3 regions of the Devosia albogilva genome follow, and region 2 is predicted to be linked to each of the others. Evidence: predicted binding sites of a transcription regulator. Region 2 holds the regulator's gene; each other region holds the start of a gene.
What was found. The regulator LexA, encoded in region 2, represses DNA repair genes until DNA is damaged. The targets are predictions, from matches to a motif close to TGTTCNNNNTGTGTTCNG.

Region 1: ACFSX5_RS09575 (YifB family Mg chelatase-like AAA ATPase) is a predicted target of LexA. The motif match lies at 3,548-3,565, and genes of this name have one in related genera.
Region 3: rmuC (DNA recombination protein RmuC) is a predicted target of LexA. The motif match lies at 4,859-4,876, and genes of this name have one in related genera.

Annotation. Positions count from the first base shown of each region.
Region 1 is NZ_JBHUNP010000001.1:1,873,329-1,881,183, reverse strand. Features, by position in the region: gene ACFSX5_RS09595 (aldo/keto reductase) at 1-808, shown strand, start outside; gene ACFSX5_RS09590 (aldo/keto reductase) at 801-1,790, shown strand; gene ACFSX5_RS09585 (septal ring lytic transglycosylase RlpA family protein) at 1,853-2,221, opposite strand; gene ACFSX5_RS09580 (glycoside hydrolase family 25 protein) at 2,600-3,439, opposite strand; gene ACFSX5_RS09575 (YifB family Mg chelatase-like AAA ATPase) at 3,617-5,143, shown strand; gene ACFSX5_RS09570 (hypothetical protein) at 5,290-5,703, shown strand; gene ACFSX5_RS09565 (DUF1294 domain-containing protein) at 5,868-6,515, shown strand; gene aceA (isocitrate lyase) at 6,535-7,830, opposite strand.
Region 2 is NZ_JBHUNP010000001.1:3,475,452-3,483,306, reverse strand. Features, by position in the region: gene trpC (indole-3-glycerol phosphate synthase TrpC) at 1-201, shown strand, start outside; gene moaC (cyclic pyranopterin monophosphate synthase MoaC) at 201-683, shown strand; gene ACFSX5_RS17410 (molybdopterin molybdotransferase MoeA) at 680-1,882, shown strand; gene lexA (transcriptional repressor LexA) at 1,968-2,672, shown strand; gene ACFSX5_RS17400 (NUDIX domain-containing protein) at 2,712-3,101, shown strand; gene ACFSX5_RS17395 (IlvD/Edd family dehydratase) at 3,637-5,445, opposite strand; gene ACFSX5_RS17390 (2-dehydro-3-deoxygalactonokinase) at 5,639-6,559, shown strand; gene ACFSX5_RS17385 (2-dehydro-3-deoxy-6-phosphogalactonate aldolase) at 6,563-7,174, shown strand; gene ACFSX5_RS17380 (SMP-30/gluconolactonase/LRE family protein) at 7,171-7,855, shown strand, end outside.
Region 3 is NZ_JBHUNP010000001.1:2,584,108-2,591,962, reverse strand. Features, by position in the region: gene ACFSX5_RS13035 (putative PEP-binding protein) at 1-979, opposite strand, end outside; gene ispH (4-hydroxy-3-methylbut-2-enyl diphosphate reductase) at 1,040-2,011, shown strand; gene ACFSX5_RS13025 (GNAT family N-acetyltransferase) at 2,008-2,538, shown strand; gene rnhA (ribonuclease HI) at 2,531-3,001, shown strand; gene rmuC (DNA recombination protein RmuC) at 3,313-4,785, opposite strand; gene ACFSX5_RS13010 (DUF808 domain-containing protein) at 4,911-5,897, opposite strand; gene glyS (glycine--tRNA ligase subunit beta) at 5,958-7,855, opposite strand, start outside.

The sequences.
Region 1 (7,855 bases), 1.6 Mb from region 2:
CGACGTCTACGGCACCGGACACAGCGAGCAGGTGCTCGGCACGGCACTCAAGGGCCGCCGCGGCCGGGTGCTGATCGCCACCAAGTTCGGCTATTGCTACGACGCGAAAGCACGCTCGGTAGCGGGGGTCGATGTGAGCCCAAGCTATATCGACCGGGCTTCGGCGGAATCGCTCCGCCGGCTCGGCACCGACCACATCGACCTCTACCAGATCCATGTCGGCGAGCTCGCCGATGATGCGGTGGATGCCGCCGGCGAAGCGCTGGAGCACCTTGCCGAGGCCGGACGCATCCGGTGGTGGGGCTGGAGCACCGACAATGCGAGCGCGGCGTCGCGAATGCTGAAGTTCCCGCACTTCGCCGCCGTGCAGCAGGAGCTGAACCTGTTCGTCGACGGGCCGCAGGTGCTGGAGCTTTGCGAGGCACACAACCTCGCCAGCCTCAATCGCTCGCCCCTCGCCATGGGCATGCTGACCGGCAAGTTCGGTGCGACCTCCCGCCTGGCGGAGACCGATGTTCGCGGCGCAGGACACGCCTGGGTGCGCTTCTTTGCCGGTGGCCGGCCGCGGCCGGAAACCCTGCAGCGGCTAGAGGCGGTGCGCGAGCTGCTGACCACCGGTGGGCGGACCGTGGCACAGGGTGCACTGGGCTGGTTGCTGGCCCGCTCTCCGGCGACAGTCCCCATTCCCGGCTTCAAGAGCGAGGCGCAGGTGCGCGAGAACCTCGGCGCCCTCGACTATGGCCCGCTGCCGCCGCAGGTGATGGGGGAGATCGACGCTATCCTCAACCAGGAGACCGAGAATGCTTGAAACCACGACGCTGGGGCCGCTGACCGTCTCGGCGCTGTCACTGGGCGCTATGCTGTTCGGCACCACCACGCCGGAGGACATGTCGCGCCGGCTGCTCGACCGCTATGTCGATGCCGGCGGCAACTTCATCGACACGGCCAACAACTATGCCTTCTGGCCCGAGAACGGCCGCGCCGGGATAAGCGAGGAACTGCTCGGCCGCTGGCTTAAGGATCGCGGCCGGCGAGACGACCTGGTGATTGCCACCAAGGTGGGGGCACTGCCCAACCGGGTCGGCGCGGGGCTGGAAAATATCCAGGGGCTCGGGCGCGAAGCCATCGTGACCTCGGTGGAGGACTCGCTGCGCCGGCTCGGAACCGACTACATTGATCTCTACTATGCTCATATCGATGATCGCACCACGCCGTTGGAGGAGACACTGGCGGCGTTCGATACGCTGGTGAAATCCGGCAAGGTGCGAGCCATCGGCTGCTCCAACACCAGCGTATGGCGGATCGAGCGGGCTCGCCAGCTCAGCCGGCAGCACGGCTGGGCCGAGTATGTCGCGCTGCAGCAGCACTTCAGCTACTTCCGCCCGCGGCCGGATTCAGACCTCAAGCGCAACGCCACGATGGGGCTGCGCGGAGGCTGGGGTACGGAAGGCGGACTGCGGGGTCAGCACCTCGATTATATCCGCTTCAACCCTGAATTCCGGGTGGTCGCCTATTCCCCGATGCTGCGGGGTGCTTATGCCAAGCCGGAGCGGCTGGAGCCGGCCTACCAGACCGAAGACAATCAGCGCAGGCGAGAGGTCCTCGATGCGGTGGCGGCGGAAACCGGCACGAGCGCCAACCAGGTGGTGCTGGCGTGGCTGTTGGGCTCGACACCGGCGATCATTCCGTTGGCAGCTGCCTCCACCGAAGCGCAGCTCGAGGAGAACCTTGCCGGGGCGATGTTGAAGTTGACCCCGGAGCAGATGCAGCGGCTCGACACCGCCGCCTGAACTGAACAGCGAAGGCCGCCCAACGTGTTGGGCGGCCTGGGTCTTCCGTCGGGAGGAAGCTCTCAGGAGGCGGCGAGGCAGACCGAGGTGGTACCGCGATTGCGGAAACCCAGCTGAGTTGCCGCCGCCTTGGAGAGATCGATGATGCGGCTGCCGTGGAAGGGGCCGCGATCGTTGATCCTGACCTGCACCTGATTGCCGGTGCGCTGGTCGGTCACGGTGACCTTGGTGCCGAACGGCAGGGAACGATGCGCCGCCGTCATGGCGTTCTCGTTGAAGACTTCGCCCGATGCGGCCCGCTTGCCATTGAAGCCGGGACCGTACCAGGAGGCGCCGCCGCACTGGGCGTAGGCTGCAGTGGGAAACACAAGGATCGCTGCAGCGATGGCGACGGCGGATACGGCTTTTCTGTTCACCCGTGGAACTCTCATTCGTTAACGATGAGAGTGTCGTAACGGGGGCCATGGGCCACAATGTGCCCACAAACCTTGGCTTTGGCCGCGGCAGGGGCAGTGTTGCAGCAGAGCCGCAGTGAATCGGCAGCCTCTTCTACATTGCTCCCCGGAGAGTTACCGGATCAGAGCAAAGCCGGCCGAGAATCTGGAGTTTTGCCAGATCATGTTTCTCCGCTGGGTAAGCAAAGCGGATTCACTTTGCTGGGTGTGGCGGTAGCGCCACGGTGGTCTGCTGATGTTCCGGTTCGGCAGGATTTCTGCAGGTTCCGAGGAAAAATGCATGCTTTTCGTGCCCGACGAGAGCGGAATGTGGCACGTTTCGGGCAGATTCCTGCAGATCCGGAACGGTTCCTTCTATTTTGCCGGCTGGCACCGTCCGGTCGGAGCCAGGGCAGCGATGGCGCGTGGGTCGCAGCCGGTGGAGAGGAAGGTCAGCCATTCGTTCTGACCACCATAGAACACGTTGCGATCCACCTCGCCGCGCACGCCGGGAACGACACCGGTCTGGGTGTACTGCCAGAAGGTCCAGGTGCGGTTGTGGTAGCGCTCATGCGGCTCGGCGGCGGTGGAGCGCAGCCAGAAGCTGTTGGGGAAGTATTCGCCGGCGAGGACGTCGCGGTGGAAGTTCATGTCGGTGTAGATGATCGGCAGCTTGCCGGTGTGGCGTTCCATCGCCTCGAGCATCACCCGGATCTTTTCGAGAGCGTCGGCGCGGCTGGGCTTGTTCTTGCAGCTCGAATGGTTGTTCCACTCGAGGTCGAGCACCGGCGGCAGGGCGCTGAAGTCCGCCGGCACGTTGGCGACGAACCAGGCCGCCTGTTCCGAGGCCAGTGAGCACCAGGTCATGAAGTGGTAGGCGCCGCGCGGCATGCCGGCATCGCGGGCGCGCTCCCAGTTCCGGCGGAAGTTGGGGTCGATATAGTCCTTGCCCTCGGTCGCCTTCATGAAGACGAAATGGATGCCGTGGCGGCGGGCGGTGTGGAAGTCGACATTCTCCTGGTAACGCGCAACATCGATGCCCTGGATCGGCATCGAGCGGGCGCGATCGACCCCGGCGTGGGGCCGGTTGTCGCCCGGAATGGCGCCATAGAGCCCGCCGGCGCTGGCGCAGGCTGCCAGCACGGCGGCGAGCGCAGCCGTCATCACGCCCTTGGTGACGGCGGCGAAGGAGAAAGCGGGTCGGCTCTGAACCATGGAAGAACGCACTCGCAGAAACTGAATGGCCTTTGATTCAACTGCCGGCAGTTAATGGGCGATTAGGGTTGAGGGGAGCCGCAACGGGCATGGTTAGCGCCAAGCTAATGTTCTCTCTCCGTTCTTGAGCAGGCTGTGTGCTTCTGCTAGCGTCGGCTCGAGTGGGGCGCGTTGAGCATGGTTACCCGGGTCGCGACAGTGGCGTTTCAGGGCATCGAGGCGGTGCCCGTCGATGTGCAGGTGCAGATCGCGCCGGGCATGCCGAAATTCCTGATGGTGGGGCTGCCCGACAAGGCAGTGAAGGAGTCGAGCGAGCGCGTCCGCGCCGCCATGGTCGCCTCCGGGCTCGGGCTGCCGCCCAAGCGCATCACCGTCAATCTGGCTCCTGCCGACCTGCCCAAGGAGGGGAGCCACTACGACCTGCCGATCGCGCTGGGGCTGATGGCCGCCATCGGCGCAATCCCGCAGGATGCGCTCGACGGTTATCTGGTGCTGGGCGAACTCGGGCTCGACGGAAGGCTGGCACATGTCGGCGGCATCCTGCCGGCCGCGATCGCCGCGCAAGGTCGCGATCTCGGGCTCATCTGCCCCTCCCTCTCCGGGCCAGAGGCGGCCTGGGCTGGGGAAGGGCTCGACATCGTTGCGGCCGAGAGCCTGCTGGCGCTGGTCAATCACCTGACCGGACACCAGTTAGCGGCACGGCCGCAGCCGGGTCGACACTTGCCGGCGGGGGAATTGCCAGATCTCGCCGATGTGCGCGGGCAGCAGGTGGCGCGGCGCGCGCTCGAGGTAGCAGCGGCCGGCGGCCACAATCTCTTGATGGTCGGGCCGCCCGGCGCCGGCAAGTCGATGCTGGCGCAGCGTCTGCCGTCCATCCTGCCGCCGCTCAATCCGCGCGAGCTGCTGGATATCTCGATGATCCAGTCAATCGCCGGGGAGCTGGCGGGCGGCGCCATTTCCGACCGGCGGCCGTTCCGGGCACCGCACCACTCCGCCTCGATGGCAGCGCTGGTCGGTGGCGGGCTCAAGGTGCGGCCGGGCGAGGTGAGTCTGGCCCATAACGGCGTGCTGTTTCTCGACGAGTTGCCGGAATTCGCCCCCAGCAGCGTTCTCGACTCGCTGCGCCAGCCGCTCGAGAGCGGCGAGACGGTGATTGCGCGGGCCAACAGCCGCGTCACCTATCCAAGCCGGGTGCAGCTGGTCGCCGCCATGAACCCGTGCAAATGCGGCATGGCCGGCACGCCAGGGCATACCTGCCGCCGGGGCGCGGCCTGCGCCGCCGAGTACCAGGCGCGTGTCTCCGGTCCGTTTCTCGATCGTATCGACATCCGCATCGACGTGCCGGCGGTGACGGCCGCCGACATGATCGGACCGGCGGGGGCAGCGGAAAGCTCGGCCGAGGTGGCGCGACGAGTGGCAGCTGCCCGCGAGCGGCAGCGCCAGCGCTATGCCGATGCGGGCGCCGAGGGCGTGTTCACCAATGCCGCTGCCGGCGCCACACTGATCGAGAAACTGGTCGATCCGGACCGCGAGAGCCAGTCGCTGCTGCTGCAGGCGGCGGAGCGGTTCAACCTCTCCGCCCGCGCCTACCACCGCGTGCTGAAGGTGGCCCGGACGCTGGCTGATCTCGCCGGCGCCGACAAGGTCAGCCGCCCCCATATCGCCGAAGCCCTGAGCTACCGACTGAACTTCAGCGGCGCCTGACGCTCAGGCTGAGCCTGTTGAGGGGCCACGCGCTTGAGAAGTCACTAATTCAGTTCGGCGAATTGCTTTCACCACAGGATGGGAGTCTTCAGGACACTCCTCTAGCATGTCTGGGCGCAACAGGCGCGAAAGCTGGAGGTACAAAAATGTCTTGCGCCGAAGTGATCAGACACGACCGGGCTCATGCAATCGTCGGCCACCGCCGGCAGATCCTCCGGGCACTCGCAACTGCGGCCATCGCCGTGGCCGCCACGCCGACACTGGCGCAACAATATCCGACCATCGTCGGTGAGTGGTACATGGAAGACTACGGTCCGCAGGATTGCGGCACGCCCTTCGGGGCCAAGATTGGTCCCATGAGCTATGCCGAGGACACCTATGTCTGCCGCTTCGATGACGTTCGTCGCGATGGCTGGAAAGTGACCTGGAACGGCTCCTGCTCTGATGGCAACACCACGGAAAGCTCGCAGGTGGTGGCGATCGAAACGCGCGGACGACTGTCCATGTGGTTCAACGGCTATTCGGCACTCTCCGCCTTGCGTCGCTGCCCGGCCCGTTAGCCCCTTAAGCTTGCCGGGTCGGCGCCCGTAGTGTGCCTGCCAATCGCCTCGGCACGCCGCTCGCGAAATCGCGCCTTGCCAGGGCGAAGCGGCTTGAGGCAATGGTAGGGCCCGATTCAGGCACGACAACTCTACCGGTGCCGCCCTGCCCCGAGCCCGGACCGATGCGCAAGACAGGCGAACTCGTCCAGTGGAACAACAAGGGGGGCTACGGCTTCGTGCGCGACGCGGCTGGCCGCGACTATTATGTCCACATCTCCAAGATGATCGACGGGGCCCGGCCGCGGCTGGGCGACAGGCTGAGCTTTGCCGTCACCGAAGGACGCAAGGGCCGGCCATCGGCGGTGGAGATCAGCATTGTCACCCCTCCTCCCGCGGCGCCACCACCCCCGCCCAAGGTTCAGCGCGCGCCGGTCGAGCCGACCGGTGACCGTCTGTTGGGACTGCGCACTGCGGCGGCGACGATGATGACGCTGTTGATCATCCTCGCCATCAGTTTGGATCGCGTCGGCATCGGCTTGGCGGCAGCCTATACCGCCATGGGCGTGGCGTCGGCGCTGCTCTATCGCTTCGACAAGCTCTATGCGTTGCAGGGGCGGTGGCGGGTGAGCGAGACCAACCTCCATAGCGTCGACCTGAGTTTCGGCATTATCGGCGGGCTGGTGGCGCAGGAGCTCTACCGCCACAAGACCATCAAGCCGCGCTTCGTCGCCGCCACCTGGGCCATCGCGCTGCTGCATACGCTCGGCCTGTTGGCGCTGGCGCTCGGCTGGTTCGAGCCGCTGCTGCGGAGCCTGACCGGCAGCGCCTGAGGCGCCGCCGGCCGGTTGCTTAGTGGAACTGCGCCGTCTCGGTCGATTCCGCCATGGCGGTGGTGGCGCTGCTGCCCTGGCTGATGGTCATGGCTACCGCATCGAAATAGCTGGTGCCGACCTCGCGCTGGTGGCGCGTGGCGGAGAAGCCGTGGACTTCAGCCGCAAACTCGGCCTGCTGCAGCCGGGAATAGGCGGCCATGCCCTCGGCCTTGTAGGCGCGGGCCAGCTCGAAGGTGGTGAGGCTGAGATTGTGGAATCCGGCCAGGGTGATGAACTGGTACTTGTAGCCCATGGCGGCGATCTCGCGCTGGAAGCGGGCCATGGCCGCCTCATCCATGTGCCTCGCCCAGTTGAAGCTGGGGGAGCAGTTATAGGCCAGCATCTGGTCGGGATGGTGCTTGCGCACGCCCTCGGCGAAGCGCCTGGCCTCTTCGAGATCGGGCTTGGAGGTCTCGCACCAGATGAGGTCGGCATAGGGCGCATAGGCGATCCCGCGGGCGATGGCGGCGTCGATGCCGCCCTTGAGGCGGTAGAAGCCCTCCGGCGTGCGCTCGCCGGTGATGAAGGGGCGGTCCGCCTCGTCGATATCCGAGGTGATCAGCCGCGCCGCCTCGGCATCGGTGCGCGCCATGATCAGGGTGGGCACGCCCATGACGTCGGCGGCAAGCCGGGCGGCGTTGAGGGTGCGGATAAACTGCGAGGTCGGTACCAGCACCTTGCCGCCGAGATGGCCGCACTTCTTTTCGCTCGCCAACTGATCCTCGAAATGGACGGCGGCGGCGCCGGCTTCGATCATCGCCTTCATCAGCTCATGGACATTGAGGGCGCCGCCGAAGCCGGCCTCGGCATCGGCGATGATGGGGACGAAATAGTCGATGTTGGTGGTGGCGGTGCCGTCGGCCTTTTCCATCTGCTGGATCTGGTCGGCGCGCTGCAGCGCCTTGTTGATGCGCCGCACCACTGCCGGGACGCTGTCGACCGGATAGAGCGACTGGTCCGGATACATGTTGCCCGATGAGTTGGCATCGGCCGCCACCTGCCAGCCGGAGAGGTAGATGGCCTTGAGCCCGGCCTTCACCTGCTGCACGGCCTGGTTGCCAGTGAAGGTGCCGAGGGTCGGCACGAAGTCTTCGGTGTGGAGCAATTCCCACAACCGGCGGGCACCATTCTCGGCCAGTGTGTGGCGGATCGGCAGGGAGCCGGCGAGACGGCGCACCTCTGCCGGGGAGTAGGTGCGGGAGATGTTCTTCCAGCGGTCGGGCGCATAGTCCGGAGCCCGGAAGGTTTGGGGTTCATGGGGCTTGTCGAGCATGCAATCCTCCTTGGGCATGGCTTCG
Region 2 (7,855 bases):
TCCATCAAGCTCGCCGTCGGCGTGCCGGAGGGCCGGATGCTGGTCAGCGAGAGCGGCATCGTCGACCACCAGCACCTGGTGAAGCTCGAGCGGGAGGCAGGTATCGGCACCTTCCTCGTCGGCGAGAGCCTGATGCGGCAGCAGGACGTAGTGGCCGCCACCCGGGCATTGCTGATGGGCGCGCCGGTCGCGGCCGACTGATGGCGAGCGGCCTCACCCATCTCGACGCCCGCGGCCAGGCACACATGGTCGACATCGGTGACAAGGCGGTTACGCGTCGCCGGGCGGTGGCCGAAGCCACGGTGCTCGCCACCAGGGAGACCATCACCGCACTGGTGGAAGGCAGCGGTAACAAGGGCGACGCGCTGGCGACGGCCCGCATCGCCGGGATCATGGCCGCCAAGAAGACATCGGAACTGATCCCGCTCTGCCATCCGCTCGCGCTCAGCAAGGTCACGATCGATATCGACCCGCTGGTTGACGGTTCCGGCCTGCATGTGACGGCCGGGGCGGAAACCACCGGCCAGACCGGGGTGGAGATGGAAGCCCTGACTGCGGCAAGCGTCGCCGCGCTGACGCTCTATGACATGGGCAAGGCCATGGACCGTGCCATGACCATCACCGACCTGCGGCTGGCGGAGAAATCCGGTGGCAAGTCGGGCGATTACCGGCGGACGCCGTGAGCCTCAAGCCAGTCGAAGACGCGATGGCGGCTATCCTGGCCCGCGTGCCGCCCGTCACGGCGGAGACGGTGCCGCTGTCCGAGGCGGCCGGTCGGGTGCTGGCGGCTCCGGTGAGTGCAAGCCACGACCAACCGCCATTCGACGCCTCGGCCATGGACGGATATGCCCTCCGCGCCGCTGATGCTGCGAATGGTGCGGCGTTGCGCGTGATCGGCATGTCGCAGGCGGGCGCCGGCTTCGAGGGCACGCTGGGTGCCGGCGAGGCGGTGCGCATCTTTACCGGAGCACCCGTGCCGGCCGGCGCAGATACCGTGATCATGCAGGAAGAGGCCGTCCGCGAGGGTGACCTGGTGCGGTTCACCGCGCCCATACGCCGTGGCCACAGCGTACGCCTACGGGGCAATGACTTCGCGGTCGGTAACGAACTGCTCGCACCGGGCACGCTGCTTGGGCCGCTGCAACTGACGGTTGCGGCTGCGGCGAATGCCGGAACGGTGTCCGTGGCCCGCCGGCCGTCCGTTGCCCTGCTCGCCACCGGGGACGAGCTGGTGCCGCCGGGCAGCCCGCTCGGACCGGACCAGATCGTTGCCTCCAACAGCGCCGGACTGCTGCCGCTGCTCTCGCCCTATGCCGAGCGGGTGATCGACCACGGCATCGCCCCGGACGACCGCCAGGAGCTGACATCGCGACTCGCCGCGATCCTAGCCGACCAGCCGGACCTGCTGGTGACCACCGGCGGCGCCAGCGTCGGCGAGCATGACCTGGTGCAGGATGTGCTGAAGGAGCTAGGCGTTACGCTCGACTTCTGGCGGATCAACATGCGGCCGGGCAAGCCGCTGATGTTCGGCATCCGCGGCAAGACCCTGATATTCGGGCTGCCGGGCAATCCCGTGTCGGCGATGGTGACGGCGCTGGTGTTCATCCGCCCTGCCCTGCGCCGCTGGCTGGGAGCCACCGAACCGGAAACCTGGCGGTTACCCCTCGCAGCTCCCACGCCAGCAAACACGGCACGCCGGCACTTCATGCGGGCGCGCTTGGTCCGGACGGAGGCGGGTTCGCAAGTATTGCCCATCCTTGAGACCGATAGTGGCCACACCTCGTCCATGGTTGCGGCCGACATGTTGATCGTTCAGCCGGAGAACGATCCGGGCCGTGCCGCAGGAGCCTTAGTAGAGGCCATCCCGATCTCAGGTTTCTAGTTCTGCATGCGGCTCTATTGCAGAACATAGGCGGAACACTTATAGTCGTTCCGTCTATGTTCCGATTCTCGCCGAAAGGGCCAGAATGCTCACGCGCAAGCAACACGAACTGCTGATGTTCATCCATGAGCGGATGAAGGAGAGTGGCATCCCGCCCTCCTTCGACGAGATGAAGGACGCGCTCGATCTCGCTTCCAAATCCGGCATTCATCGCCTGATCACGGCCCTCGAAGAGCGTGGCTTCATCCGGCGTCTTCCCAATCGGGCGCGGGCACTGGAAGTGATCAAGCTGCCGGACTCGATGAACCCGACCCTGGGCGGGCGCAAGGCGCGGTTCGAGCCGGCGGTGATCGAAGGCAATCTCGGCAAGGTAGCGGCGCCACCGGCGCGCGGCGAGGACTATGCCCGCCCGGTGTCCGTACCAGTGATGGGCCGTATCGCTGCCGGTACGCCGATCGAAGCCATCCAGACCCACTCGCACACCATCGCCGTGCCGCCCGAGATGTTGGGCGCGGGCGAGCACTTCGCCCTCGAAGTCCGCGGCGACTCGATGATCGACGCGGGCATCTTCGACGGCGACACCGTGCTGATCCGCAAGCAGGAGAGCGCCTCGACCGGCGAGATCGTCGTCGCCCTGGTCGATGACGAGGAAGCCACCCTCAAGCGACTGCGCCGCAAGGGCCAGACCATCGCCCTGGAAGCGGCCAATCCGGCCTACGAAACCCGCATCTTTCCGCCCGATCGGGTGAAGGTGCAGGGTCGTCTCGTCGGACTGATGCGCAAGTATTAGGACCCCGTGGCCTAGCAGCAGACGCAGAAGGTTTGCCAGGTGGTGTTGCGCCTGGCCGGAGCGAAGCGGGAGATCCTGGTCTTCCGTCATGCGCTTGCGGGCATGCAACTGGTCAAGGGGACGCTCGAGCCCGGTGAGACTCCCCTAGCTGGCGCTTTGCGGGAGCTGACCGAAGAAGCCGGGCTACTTGCCGATCCGGGAGCCGGTCCACAGTGGACGAGTGCAGCGCTCGCCGATGGGCAGATCTGGCATTTCGTACCGGTATCCATCAGCGGCGTTCCAGACCGGTTCGACTTCTTCACCGCCGACGATTGCGGCCATTTGTTCCGGTTCGGCTGGTGGACCCTTGGAAAAGAGCCAGGGCCGGAATGGCACGAGATCTTCGTGCGCGCCTTGCGCGAAATCCACCATCGACACGAAGCGGCGTGAAGCCTCTGCCGGTGCCTCCGTTGAGGTTGGCCGCGGAAGTGAAATCGAAATCGTTTGGCAAGCGTCAGCTCGTGTCCTGCTTGCCCCCGGCTCTGTGAGCCGCCCTGAATCTATCCCGTTTATCCCCGCCCCCTCACTCGTGCCCTATGCTCTCGCCGTCGCATCCTGAAGCGCGGTCATGACGAGTGGTCGGGATGCGGTGGCAGGTGGATCGGGGTCGCCCGATCCGAACCTCGCTTGTCTTGCCGTGGAATCCCAAGGGAAAGTCCGGGAACACGGCTGCACTGAATGGTGCTGCACCGCCCATTCAAGCCGCTCCATCAGTGCTGCGGCGCCCTGGCGGATCGGTCAGTCGGCTGAGCGACCAGGAATGGTCTCTGGGCAGGCAAGCGAAACAGGACCCCTGTCGCTCTGGCGAGGCACGATCCTCACTCTGTCTGCGCAACTCTCTCGAGGCAGTGCCTCGCCAGAGCCGCTTCGAATCAAAAAAGCCGGCCCCGATGATCGGGACCGGCCCACAGGTGCTGGCGCGCCGTCAGTGGTTGTCGCGCGGGACGCCGTTGGTCTGGGCGATGCGCTGGTAGTTCACCGCCGGCTTCAGCACGGCGCCGCTGCCGAGCTGGTCGACGAGGCCGCGCTGGATTTCCTGCCACGGGGTCTGGTGCTTCGGGAACTTGTAGCCGCCCTCGGCCTCGAGGTTGGCGCGGCGCTGCTGGATCTCGGCGTCGGAGATCAGGATGTTGGCCTCGCCCTTGTTGAGGTCGATGCGCACCCGGTCGCCGGTCTTGAGGATCGCGAGGTTGCCACCGGCCGCCGCTTCCGGAGAAGCGTTGAGAATGGAGGGTGAGCCGGAGGTGCCCGACTGGCGCCCGTCGCCGATGCACGGCAGCGAGTGGACGCCCTTCTTGATCAGGTAGTCGGGCGGCCGCATGTTCACCACCTCGGCCGCACCGGGATAGCCGATCGGGCCGGCGCCGCGCATGAACAGCATGGTGTATTCGTCGATGTCGAGCGAGGGATCATCGATGCGAGCGTGGTAGTCTTCTGGCCCGTCGAAGACCACCGCCTTGCCCTCGAACATGCCCGGGTGCTGCGGATCGCTGAGGTAGCGCTCGCGGAACTCGGGGGAGATCACGCTGGTCTTCATGATGGCGTTGTCGAACAGATTGCCACGCAGCACGATGAAGCCGGCTTCGGCCTTCAGCGGCTGATCGAACGGCCGGATCACCTTCTCGTCCTGGATCGGAGTATCGCGGCAGTTCTCGCCGATCGACTTGCCATTGACGGTGGGGGCGTTCTCGTGAATCAGCCCCTGCTTCATCAGCTCGTTGACCACCGCCGGCACGCCGCCGGCATGGTAGTAGTCCTCGCCGAGATACTCGCCGGCCGGCTGCAGGTTGACGAGAAGCGGCACGTGGTGCCCGTGCTGCTGCCATTCCTCGATATCGAGCTCGACGCCGATATGGCGGGCAATCGCATTGATGTGGATCGGCGCATTGGTCGAGCCGCCGATGGCCGAGTTCACCACGATGGCGTTGAGGAAGTTCTCCTTGGTCAGGATGTCCGAGGGCTTGAGGTCCTCGTGCACCATTTCCACGGCGCGCTTGCCGGTGCGGTACGCCATCTCCTGGCGGTCGCGATACGGCGCCGGAATGGCAGCCGAGCCCGGAAGCTGCATGCCCAGCGCCTCGGCCAGCGAATTCATCGTGGTTGCGGTGCCCATGGTGTTGCAGTAGCCCGTCGACGGAGCCGAGGAGGCCACGAGCTCGATGAACTTCGGGTAGTCGATCTCGCCGGCGGCGAGCATCTGGCGAGCCTTCCACACGATGGTGCCGGAGCCGGTGCGCTCACCCTTGTGCCAGCCGTTGAGCATCGGACCGACGGACAGGGCGATCGCCGGGATGTTCACGGTGGCCGCACCCATCAGCATCGCTGGAGTTGTCTTGTCGCAGCCGATGGTCAGCACCACGCCATCGAGCGGGTAGCCGTAGAGCACTTCCACCAGGCCGAGATAGGCGAGGTTGCGGTCGAGACCCGCGGTGGGCCGCTTGCCCGTCTCCTGGATCGGGTGGACGGGGAACTCGATGGCGATGCCGCCAGCTTCACGAATGCCCTCGCGCAGGCGCTCGGCCAGAACGATGTGATGACGGTTGCAGGGGCTGAGGTCGGAGCCGGTCTGGGCGATGCCGATGATCGGCTTGTCGGACTGCAACTCCTCGCGGGAGACGCCGAAATTCATGTAGCGCTCGAGATAAAGCGCGGTCATGTCCGGATTATCCGGATTGTCGAACCAAGCGCGCGAGCGCAGCTTCTTGGGGGCGGAGCCGCCGTTTCCAGCCGTCATGTGGTCAGATCCTCAACTGTTCGCCGCCGATCGAAGCGGGCGATTTGTGCCGTTCTAGCATGTCTGTGGGCACACGGAACGCCGTCTCTTGAAAAAATCATACAATTGAGCCAAGTGCGTGCAAGCACTGGTGGAAGCGGCGGCCAAGGGCTAGGCTTCGATGTACTTGGGCCGGTGCAGAGAGGGCGGAACAGTGACAAGTGGCGTCGAGTGGGTGGCCGTCGATTGGGGCACCTCCAATCTGCGGGCCTGGGGCATGGGCGCCGATGGCAACCCAGTGCTGGAGCGCTCCTCCCCCAAGGGCATGGGCAAGCTGCAGCGGCATGAGTTTGCAGGTGCGCTTACGGAACTGCTGGACGGCGTCGCTGCGGGACACGGGATGCCGGTGCTGATCTGCGGTATGGCCGGTGCGCGGCAGGGCTGGCTCGAAGCGCCATATCTCGAGGCGCCTGCGGACCTGCGCGGCCTCGTGCATAGCGCCGTGCGCCCCGAGATGCCGGATATGCGCTTTGCGCCGGCGATCCTCCCGGGAGTGTGCCAGAAGTCGGGTGGCGACAACGTCATGCGAGGCGAGGAAACCCAGCTCCTGGGGTTGGCCGTGCTCAAGCCCGGCTTCAGCGGCATGGTGTGCATGCCGGGCACGCATTCGAAATGGGCGCGGCTGAACGGCACGCGCGTGGAACATTTCTCGACCGCCATGACGGGCGAACTTTACGACGTGCTACGGAACCATTCGGTGCTGCGGCATTCGCTCAACGGAGTTCTGGACGGGCCGGGACGACTTGACGGCTTTCGCGCGGGCGCGGAAGCGGGGCTCGAAAGCCCGGACCAGTTGCTGGGCCGGCTGTTCGAGGTGCGGGCGGTGTCGCTGCTATCGGGCCGCGAACCGGACTGGTGCGCGGGCTTTCTATCCGGGCTGCTTATCGGCACCGAAATCGCCGGCAATCGCGCCCGCATCGGCGACCAGGCGGTGCCGCTGATCGGTTCATCAACGCTGTGCGAGCTCTATGCCAGCGTGCTGGACATGGCCGGCATCGAGTCCGAGATACATGATGCCACGGCAGTGGTGATCGCGGGTCTGGCCGCGGCACGCCGCTTGGGTGGCGAGGAGTAGAGCATGGAACACCGGCATCTGATTGCCATTCTGCGCGGGATCACGCCTGCGGAGACGCTGGACGTATGCGAGGCGCTGATCGAAGCGGGAATCACGCTGATCGAGGTGCCGCTCAACTCCCCGGACGCTGTGACCAGCATCGGCCAGGCCGTCGCGGCCTTCGGTGAGCGCGCGGAGATCGGCGCCGGAACTGTGTTGTCGGCCGAGGATGTCCGCGCGGTGGCGGCTGCGGGCGGGCAATTCATCGTCTCGCCGGACACCAACTCCGAGGTAATCGCGGAGACCCGCCGGCTCGGGCTCGCGTCGTACCCCGGCGTGTTCACGCCGAGCGATGCTTTCACCGCCATCCGCGCCGGAGCAACGGGGCTGAAGTTCTTCCCTGCCGAGGTGCTGGGGCCGAAGGGGATCAAGGCGATGAAGGCGGTACTGCCGCCAGCCGTCCCGCTCTATGCAGTGGGCGGTGCTGCGCCGGACAATTTCGCCGAGTACTTCGCCGCAGGTTGCGCCGGGTTCGGGCTCGGGACATTCCTCTACAAGCCGGGAACATCGGCGGCACAGGTTGCGGAACGGGCGGCAGCGGCGGTGGCCGCGTATGACGGGGGCAAGACGCAATGACTGACACGGCACACCTGCTGATCGACAGCCGGTGCGAACTGGGCGAAGGCCCGCTTTGGCACCCGCAGCGTCAGCAGCTGTTTTATTTCGACATCAACCGCCGGACGCTGTTTGCCGCAAGAGCCGGCGGTTCGGTGGAGGGCCGGTGGCCTTTGGAAGAGATGGCCAGCGCTGCGGCGGTGATCGACGAGCAGACGCTGATGCTCGCTACGGAAACGGGCCTGAAGCGCTTCGATCTCACCTCGCGGATGAGCGAAACCATCGTTGCCATCGAAGCGGACAAGCCTGGCACCAGAAGCAATGACGGCCGCTGCCATCCTTCGGGCGGGTACTGGATCGGGACCATCGGCAGGGACAGCGAAGAAGACCCGCAGGGGACGCTCTACCACTATCGTGCCGGGGAACTGACGGTGCTGAAGACGCCGGTTGCGATACCCAATGCGACCTGCTTCTCCCCGGACGGCGCCATCGCTTACTGGACCGACACGCCGACCAAGCGGATCCTAAAATGCCCGGTGGATCCGGCAACCGGCCTGCCAAATGGCGAGTGGTCGCTGTTTGTCGAAGTGCCAGAGGATGAGGGTTACCCGGACGGAGCGGTCGTCGACAGCGCCGGCTACCTGTGGAGCGCGCGTTGGGGTGGCCACCGCGTCGTACGGCATGCGCCAGACGGATCGGTCG
Region 3 (7,855 bases), 890 kb from region 2:
GACGGGACCGGGCTCGCATGCGCGCCGCATCCTCGGCGGTGAACACCACCACACCGCTGGCCGCGCCGGGCGAAACCCCGAGGCCCGTCGCGATCGGCAAAATCCCCTCGGTGGAGCGGATGCCGGGGTGCAGCAATTGCGCGATGCGGGTGGGGTCGACGCGCGTCACTGCATTGTGGGCGGTCCAGACCTTGCGCTGCACGCGATCCACCGCCGCCTCGAGTTCGGCCGCCGCCGAGGCCTGGATCGGCCGCGCTGACAGGAAGGTGACCTTGCCGCCATCGACCGCAACGAGGCAGGTCATGTGCCGCCCCGACTTGGCGTCGAGCAGTTGCACCAGCGCTTCGACCGAATCCGGCAGCCGCGGCAGCGGTGCACCACCGGCCGGCGCCGGCCCCAGCTTGCCGGTCACGGCATGGCGCGTCAAAAACTGCTCGAGTTCGCCTTCTGCCGTGGTCTGCACCAGGACGATCTGTCGCGCGCGCTCCTCTTCCGACGAACGCGATCCGCCCCAGCTCCGCTCGAAGCCATAGCTCTCGAACGCCTCGCGGATGGCTTTGCCGAGAGCGCTGCCCGGATCGACGGATTCATCGGAGGTCGTCGGCGCCGGAATGCCGATCCGCGCCGGCATGAGGCCGCCATTGTGCGCCCCGGCGGAGGTGCGCACCGTCAGTTGCGGCGGCTTGGACGGGTCGGCGACCAGCTTGAACAGACAGGCGATCCAGTGCGTGCGCAGCTTGGTGTCGCGCCGCTGCCGCTCAGCCTGCAGCCCTTCCCAGGCGGCGCGGGTGATGGCGATGGTTGGAACGGTCGGGAAACCGGTTTCGCCGACCCGGAAGATCCAGCGCGCCTTGCCGCTCAGCAATTTGAGCTGGCTTGCCGACAGGTTCGCCTTGCCCGTTGCCGGGACGATCGCGAACATTTCCTGCGCCAAACTCACTGCCGGGTCCTTGCCGTAATTCGCGGGCATATTGCCCATGCGCCCCATCGCCTGCAACAAGGCTTGACTTGCCCGGGCGCGGAAAGCATCTGAACTGCTATGGAAAAGCGGCCGCACCTTGACATTCTGCTCTGCGCCCCGCGCGGTTTTTGCGCTGGCGTGGATCGAGCCATCCAGATCGTGGAGCTCGCCCTCGAGAAATACGGTGCGCCGGTCTATGTCCGCCATGCCATCGTGCACAACAAGTACGTGGTCGACGGACTCAGGGCCAAAGGCGCCATTTTCGTCGAGGAACTGAGCGAGATCCCCGACACCGAGGCACCGGTGGTGTTCTCCGCCCATGGCGTACCGAAGTCGGTCCCCGCCGATGCCAAGACGCGCAACATGTTCTTTCTCGACGCCACCTGCCCGCTGGTCAGCAAGGTGCATGTGGAAGCGCAGCGCCATTTCGCCGAAGGCCGCGAGATCGTCCTGATCGGCCATGCGGGCCACCCGGAAGTGCTCGGCACCATGGGTCAGTTGCCGGAGGGCGCGATCACGCTGATCGAAACCGTGGCCGATGCCATGGTCTTCACGCCGAAGAACCCCGAAACCCTCGCCTTCGTCACGCAGACCACCCTTTCAGTCGACGACACTCGCGAGATCGTCGCCGCACTGAAGTCCCGCTTCCCCGCAGTCAGCGGCCCTCACAAGGAAGACATCTGCTACGCCACCACCAACCGGCAGGAGGCCATCAAGGCCGTTGCCCCGGAAGTGGACGCGATGATCGTCGTCGGTTCGCCCAACTCTTCCAATTCGCTGCGACTGGTGGAAGTAGCGGAGCGTTCGGGCTGCAAGGTTGCCATGCTCGTCGACCGCGCCTCCGAGATCGATTGGAGCCGCCTCGTAGGCATCCGCTCGCTCGGCGTCTCCGCCGGTGCCTCGGCGCCCGAGACGCTGGTTGACGAGGTGATCGAAGCCTTCGCCGAGCGCTACGACATCAAGGTGGAGACCCGTGTCACCGCTCGCGAGAACATCGCCTTCAACATTCCGCGCGAACTGCGCACGCTCGAAACCGCCGTGGCTCGATGACCGACCTGACTTTGCTCGAAACCGAGCGGCTGGTCATGTCCGGCTGGCGCATGGACCAGCTCGACGACCTCGTCCGCCTGCACGGCACCGAGGCCGTCGCCCGCTATCTCAGCGCCGACGGCCAGCCTTGGAGCCATGACAAGGCGCGAACCGCGCTCGCCGGCTGGATCGAGCTGTTCGAGACCCGTCGTCTCGGCAAACTGCGGCTCATCCGCAAGTCCGACGGCGCCTTCATCGGCCGTGCCGGATACGGAATCTATCCCCCCACCGGTGAGCCGGAGATAGGCTACGCCCTGTTCGAGGAACATCACGGGCAAGGCTATGCGACCGAGGCGGCGGCGGCGCTCCGCGACTGGATCTTCCGGGAAACCGACGCCACTCACTTCATCGGCTTCGCCGACACCCGCAACGCGCCCTCGCTTGCCGTCCTCCGCAAGATCGGCATGGTCCCGACCCATGTCGACACGGAACCCGGCGGGCTCCTGTGCCAGTTCCACGTCTATCAGCGGCCCGCGGCCGATGTCTGAAGCGGTCATCATCCACACCGATGGGGCCTGCTCGGGCAATCCCGGCCCTGGCGGCTGGGGCGCCATCCTCCAGTTCGGTCCGCACACCAAGGAGCTCAAGGGCGGCGAGGCGCTGACCACCAACAACCGCATGGAGCTCACCGCCGCCATCGAGGCGCTGAACGCGCTCACCCGACCGTGCAAGGTCGAACTCCACACCGACAGCCAGTACGTCAAGAATGGCGTGCAGGGCTGGATTCACGGCTGGAAGCGCAACGGTTGGCGCACCGCCGACAAGAAGCCGGTCAAGAACGTCGAGCTCTGGCAGGCGCTCGACGCCGCCACCCAGCGCCACGAGATCAACTGGCACTGGGTCAAGGGCCACGCCGGCCACGACCTCAACGAACGCGCTGACGAACTCGCCCGCGAAGGCATGGCCCCGTTCAAGCCGAAAAAACGCGCCGAACTGATGCCGCCGGTTTAGGCGGTGCCCGCGACCTCGTCCTTCGATAGGCTCAGGATGAGGTCCAGGACGGTGCAGCGGGCCGGAGACACTCCAGGCAGGCGCTCAATCCCTCATAGACCTCATGGTTAGCTTGTCGAACCACGAGGTCGCGGGCACCACCTACGCACAGAGAATCCCAGCTCCTGCCTCACCTCTCCCCTGAGGGGAGAGGTCGCCGCGCAGCGGCGGGTGAGGGGTTAAGCGCCTGAGTTCCTGCCGTGAGGGTGAACCCCTCACCCTAACCCTCTCCCCTCAGGGGAGAGGGGACCAGCACAGCGCCTGCCGAACCCCTACCCCACCCGGTGCAGGAAGGCCGAGCTCACCACATTGCCGTCGCCGTCCTCACCCGCATCGCCCAGGTCTTCCTCGAACTGGCCCAGCAGATCCACCGCCTCGGTTCCCGGCAACTCCTCGACCCCGCGCAGCTTGCGGGTAATTGCCCGGCTGCGCACTTCGGCCTTCTCGATGTGATTGGAGGCCTCGTTGAGCTTCTTCTTCACGCTGCTCAGCACATCGCCGAACTTGCCGAACTCGGCCTTGACCGCCCCGAGCACCTGCCACACTTCGCCCGACCGCTGCTGGATGGCGAGGGTCTTGAAGCCCATCTGCAGGCTCGACAGGATCGCCGTCAGCGTCGTCGGACCAGCCACGATGATGCGGTGCTTCTTCTGCAACTCGTCCACCAGGCCCGGCCGGCGCAGGGCCTCGGCATAGAGGCCCTCGGTGGGCAGGAACATGATGGCGAAGTCGGTGGTGCGCGGCGGCACGATGTACTTGGAGGCAATCGTCGCCGCCGAATCCTTGAGCCGCCGTTCGAGCGCCTTGGCGGCGATCTCGACCTGGTCGACGTCGCCGGCGTCGGCGGCGGCCTGCAGCCGCTCATAATCCTCCACCGGGAACTTTGCATCGATCGGCAGGAACACCGGCTGCTCGTCGCCCGGCAACTTGATGGCAAACTCGACCCGCTCCGAGCTCCCCTCGGCCATGGCGGCGTTGACCACATACTGGTCCTTGGTCAGCATCTGCTCGAGCAGATTTCCCAATTGCACCTCGCCCCAGGAGCCGCGCGCCTTGACGTTGGTCAGCACGCGCTTGAGGTCACCAACGCCAGTCGCGAGCGTCTGCATCTCGCCCAAGCCCTTGTGCACCGCATCGAGCCGCTCGCTGACCAGCTTGAAGCTCTCGCCCAGCCGCTGCTCCAGCGTTCCCTGCAGCTTTTCGTCGACGGTCATGCGCATGGCTTCGAGCTTGGCGGTGTTCTCGTCGCGCAGGGTCTTGAGCTGAGCCTCCAGCGCCCCTCGCAGGGCCTCGCTGCCGAGCCGCTGCGCCTCCGACAGCGCCTGCACCCGCGCCTCGAAGCTGTCGTGCTGCTGCTTCTGGATATCGAAGAGCTGGCGGGATTGCTGGTGTGCGCGCTCGCCGAATGTTTCCAGCGACGTCTTCACCGTCTCGCCCAACGCCTTGCTGGCTTCGCCCTGCTGGCGCGCCTGCTCGGCTGATTGCCGCGCCAGCCCTTCGGCCAGGACGCGGATCGAGGCGTTGACCTCCTCGCGCAGGTGCCGCGCACCCTCCGCCTGTTCCTGGCGGCTGCGCTGCATTGCGTCGGCCACCGAGCGCTCGAACCGCTCCTGCCCTGCCACCAGCGCATCCAGCGCCTGCCGCAGGGTCGCGTCGCTGCCGCCGCTGCGCCTGAAGGCACCGACCACGGCAAACACCAGCGCCAGCGCACTCAAGGCGATGGCGATCAGCACAAGATTGGACAAGGGCACGGCTTCCGCCGCAGCGAGCATTTCGGTCAGGGCGTCGATGGTGCGATCCTCCGCAGAATCGCCCTATCGGAACATAATGGGAACGCCGACGCAAGCGGCGCTGGCCGCTGCTCCACAGCTCAGGCAGTCTTCCGCTTCGGCAGCACGCCCTTGACCGCCCGCCACAGGGGCGCGATGACATAGCCGGCCACCGGGATCAGCAACGCCCCCAGCGCCAGCCCGAAGACGAAATCCACACCGGCCGTTGCCAGCCACCCGGCCACCGCCGCGATCGCCGGGAAGGCTGCTTCGGCCCAGTGCGCCGCCGCCTCGATGACGTGCTCGGGCCAGTCGAAGCCGAATTCGTAGAGCCCATGGGCGACGATGCTGCCGCCGACCCAGGTCATGGCCGCCGTACCCACAATGCCGAGCACCCGCATGAATCCCGGCATGGCCTTGACCAAACCGCGCCCGAAGGTGCGCCCGGTGCGGGTGCGGCCGTGCTTGGCAAGCCAGACGCCGGCGTCGTCCGCCTTCACGATCAGCGCCACCGCACCATAGACCGCCACCGTGATACCGATCGCGGCAACCGCGAGCACCGCGGTGCGGAACCAGAGGCTGTCCACCTCGATGGCCGCAAGGATGATGGTCATGATCTCGGCCGACAGGATGAAGTCGGTCTTGATGGCGCCGGCCACCTTGGCGTCTTCCAGCGACGTCGGTTCGAGGGCGACCGGCTCGAGCGAGGCCTCGTGCACCTCTGCCTCATGCGGCAGCAAAGCATGGAACACCTTCTCGGCGCCCTCGTAGCAGAGATAGGCGCCGCCGATCACCAGCAGCGGCGTGATCAGCCAGGGCGCAAAGAGGCTCATCAGCAACGCCGCCGGTAGCAGGAACAGCAGCTTGTTCTTGACCGAGCCCCAGGCGATCTTCGCCACGATCGGCAGTTCGCGATCGGCAGCGAACCCTTGCACATAGTTCGGCGTGACCGCAGCATCGTCGATCACCGCGCCCGCGGCCTTGACGCCGGCCTTGGCCGCCTGCCCGGCAACATCGTCCAGCGACGCCGCCGCCACCTTCACCAGCCCCGCAACATCATCGAGCAGCGCCAAGAGGCCCACAGCCATCAGCGAAATCCTTCCAACAGGTCCATCGCGGAAAGCCGGAGGCCGGTCGCCGGTTCCCTCCTAGCCGGCAACCTTGGAGAAGTCGGCAACGAGATGCATGGTGTCGCGCAGCCGCGCCAGCAGGTTCAGCCGGTTCGCCCGCACCGCCGGATCGGCATCGTTGACCAGCACCGCCTCGAAGAAGGCATCGACCGGCGCACGCAGGGTTGCAAGTTCTGTCATGGCGCCCTTGTAGTCGTCGCGGTCGACATGGCTCGTCACCGCGGCATGCACGGCGTCCACGGCGAAGGTCAGCGACTTCTCTTCGGCCAGACCCAGCAGCGACTGGTCCACTTCGCCACGATAGCTGGTGCCGTCCTTCTTCTCCTCGGCAGCGAGGATGTTGGCCGCGCGGCGATAGCCGGCGAGCAGGTTCTGCCCGTCCGGCGACGAGAGCAGCGTCGACAGTGCCTCGGCCCGCTGGGTGATCTGCAGGATGTCGTTGCTGTCCGACGACAGCACCGCATCGACGAGGTCATGTCGCGCGCCAGCGTCGCGTAGCGACACCTTCAAGCGGTCGTGGAAGAAGGCGAGAAGGTCCGGGTCGACCTCGAGCGGGAAGCGCAGCCCGTTCTCGGTGATGATGCGGATCACACCCAGCGCAGCCCGGCGCAGCGCGAACGGATCGCGCGAGCCGGTCGGCTTCTCGTCGATGCTCCAGAAGCCGGTGAGCAGATCGAGCTTGTCGGCCAGTGCCACGGCAATGGCGACGGGCTCGGTCGGAACGCGATCCGTCGGGCCGAGTGGTTTGTAGTGCTGTTCCACGGCATTGGCGATGTCGGCCGGCTCGCCCTGCGCGGTGGCATAATAGCGGCCCATCAGGCCCTGCAGTTCGGGGAACTCGCCGACCATTCCGGTGACGAGGTCGGCCTTGGCCAGCATGGCGGCGCGCTTGGCGCGCTCGACATCGGCGCCTACCAGTGGGGCGATCTCGCCGGCCAGCTTCACCAGTCGCTCGACGCGCTGGAACTGGGTGCCGAGTTTGGCATGGAACACGGTGTCCTCGAGCTTGGGCACGCCATGCTCGAGCGGCGTCGCCAGGTCGCCCTGGTAGAAAAACACCGCGTCCGACAGGCGGGCGCGGATCACCCGCTCATTGCCGGCGATGATGGCCGCACCGCCATCGGCCGCCTCAGTATTGGCGGTGATGATGAAGTTCGGCGCCAGCTTGCCGGAAGAGTCGCGCAGGCAGAAGCACTTCTGGTTGGCGCGGATGGTGGCAATGATCACTTCCTCCGGCAGCTTGAGGAAGTCGGGATCGAACGAGCCCATCATCACCACCGGCCACTCGACCAGCCCGGCGACTTCCTCGAGCAGCCCCTCGTCCCCGATCAGGGTCAGCCCCTGCGCGAAGGCCAGGTGCTCGGCGTCCGAGCGGATCATGTCCTTGCGGCGGTCGAGGTCGAGCACGACCTTGGCGCGCTCCAGCGCCGTGACATAATCGTCGAAGCGCTTCACGCGAATGGCGTCGGGCGCGAGGAAACGGTGGCCATAGGTGGTCTGCCCCGCCGCGATCTCGCTGGTTGCGAACGGCACCACCACCGGCTCATCATTGTCGTTGCCGAAGGTGGCGGTGATGGCGCGCAGCGGCCGCACCCAGTTGAAGCTGCCCGAGCCCCAGCGCATCGACTTGGCCCAGGGGAATTCCGCCAGCACCTTGGGCAGGATGCCCGACAGCAGGTCCAGCGCTTCGGCACCCGGCCGGTGGATGTGGGCGACATAGAAGTCGCCCTTCTTGGGGTCGCTCTCGACCTTGGCCTCATCGATCGAGGTCAGCCCGGCCGACCGCATAAAGCCGTCGATCGCCTGCTGTGGCGCGCCGACCTTGGGGCCCTTCTTTTCCTCATGAGTGTCCGGCGAACGGCCCGGCACGCCCGTCACGCTCAGCGCCAGCCGGCGGGGCGTCGCATAGGCGCGCG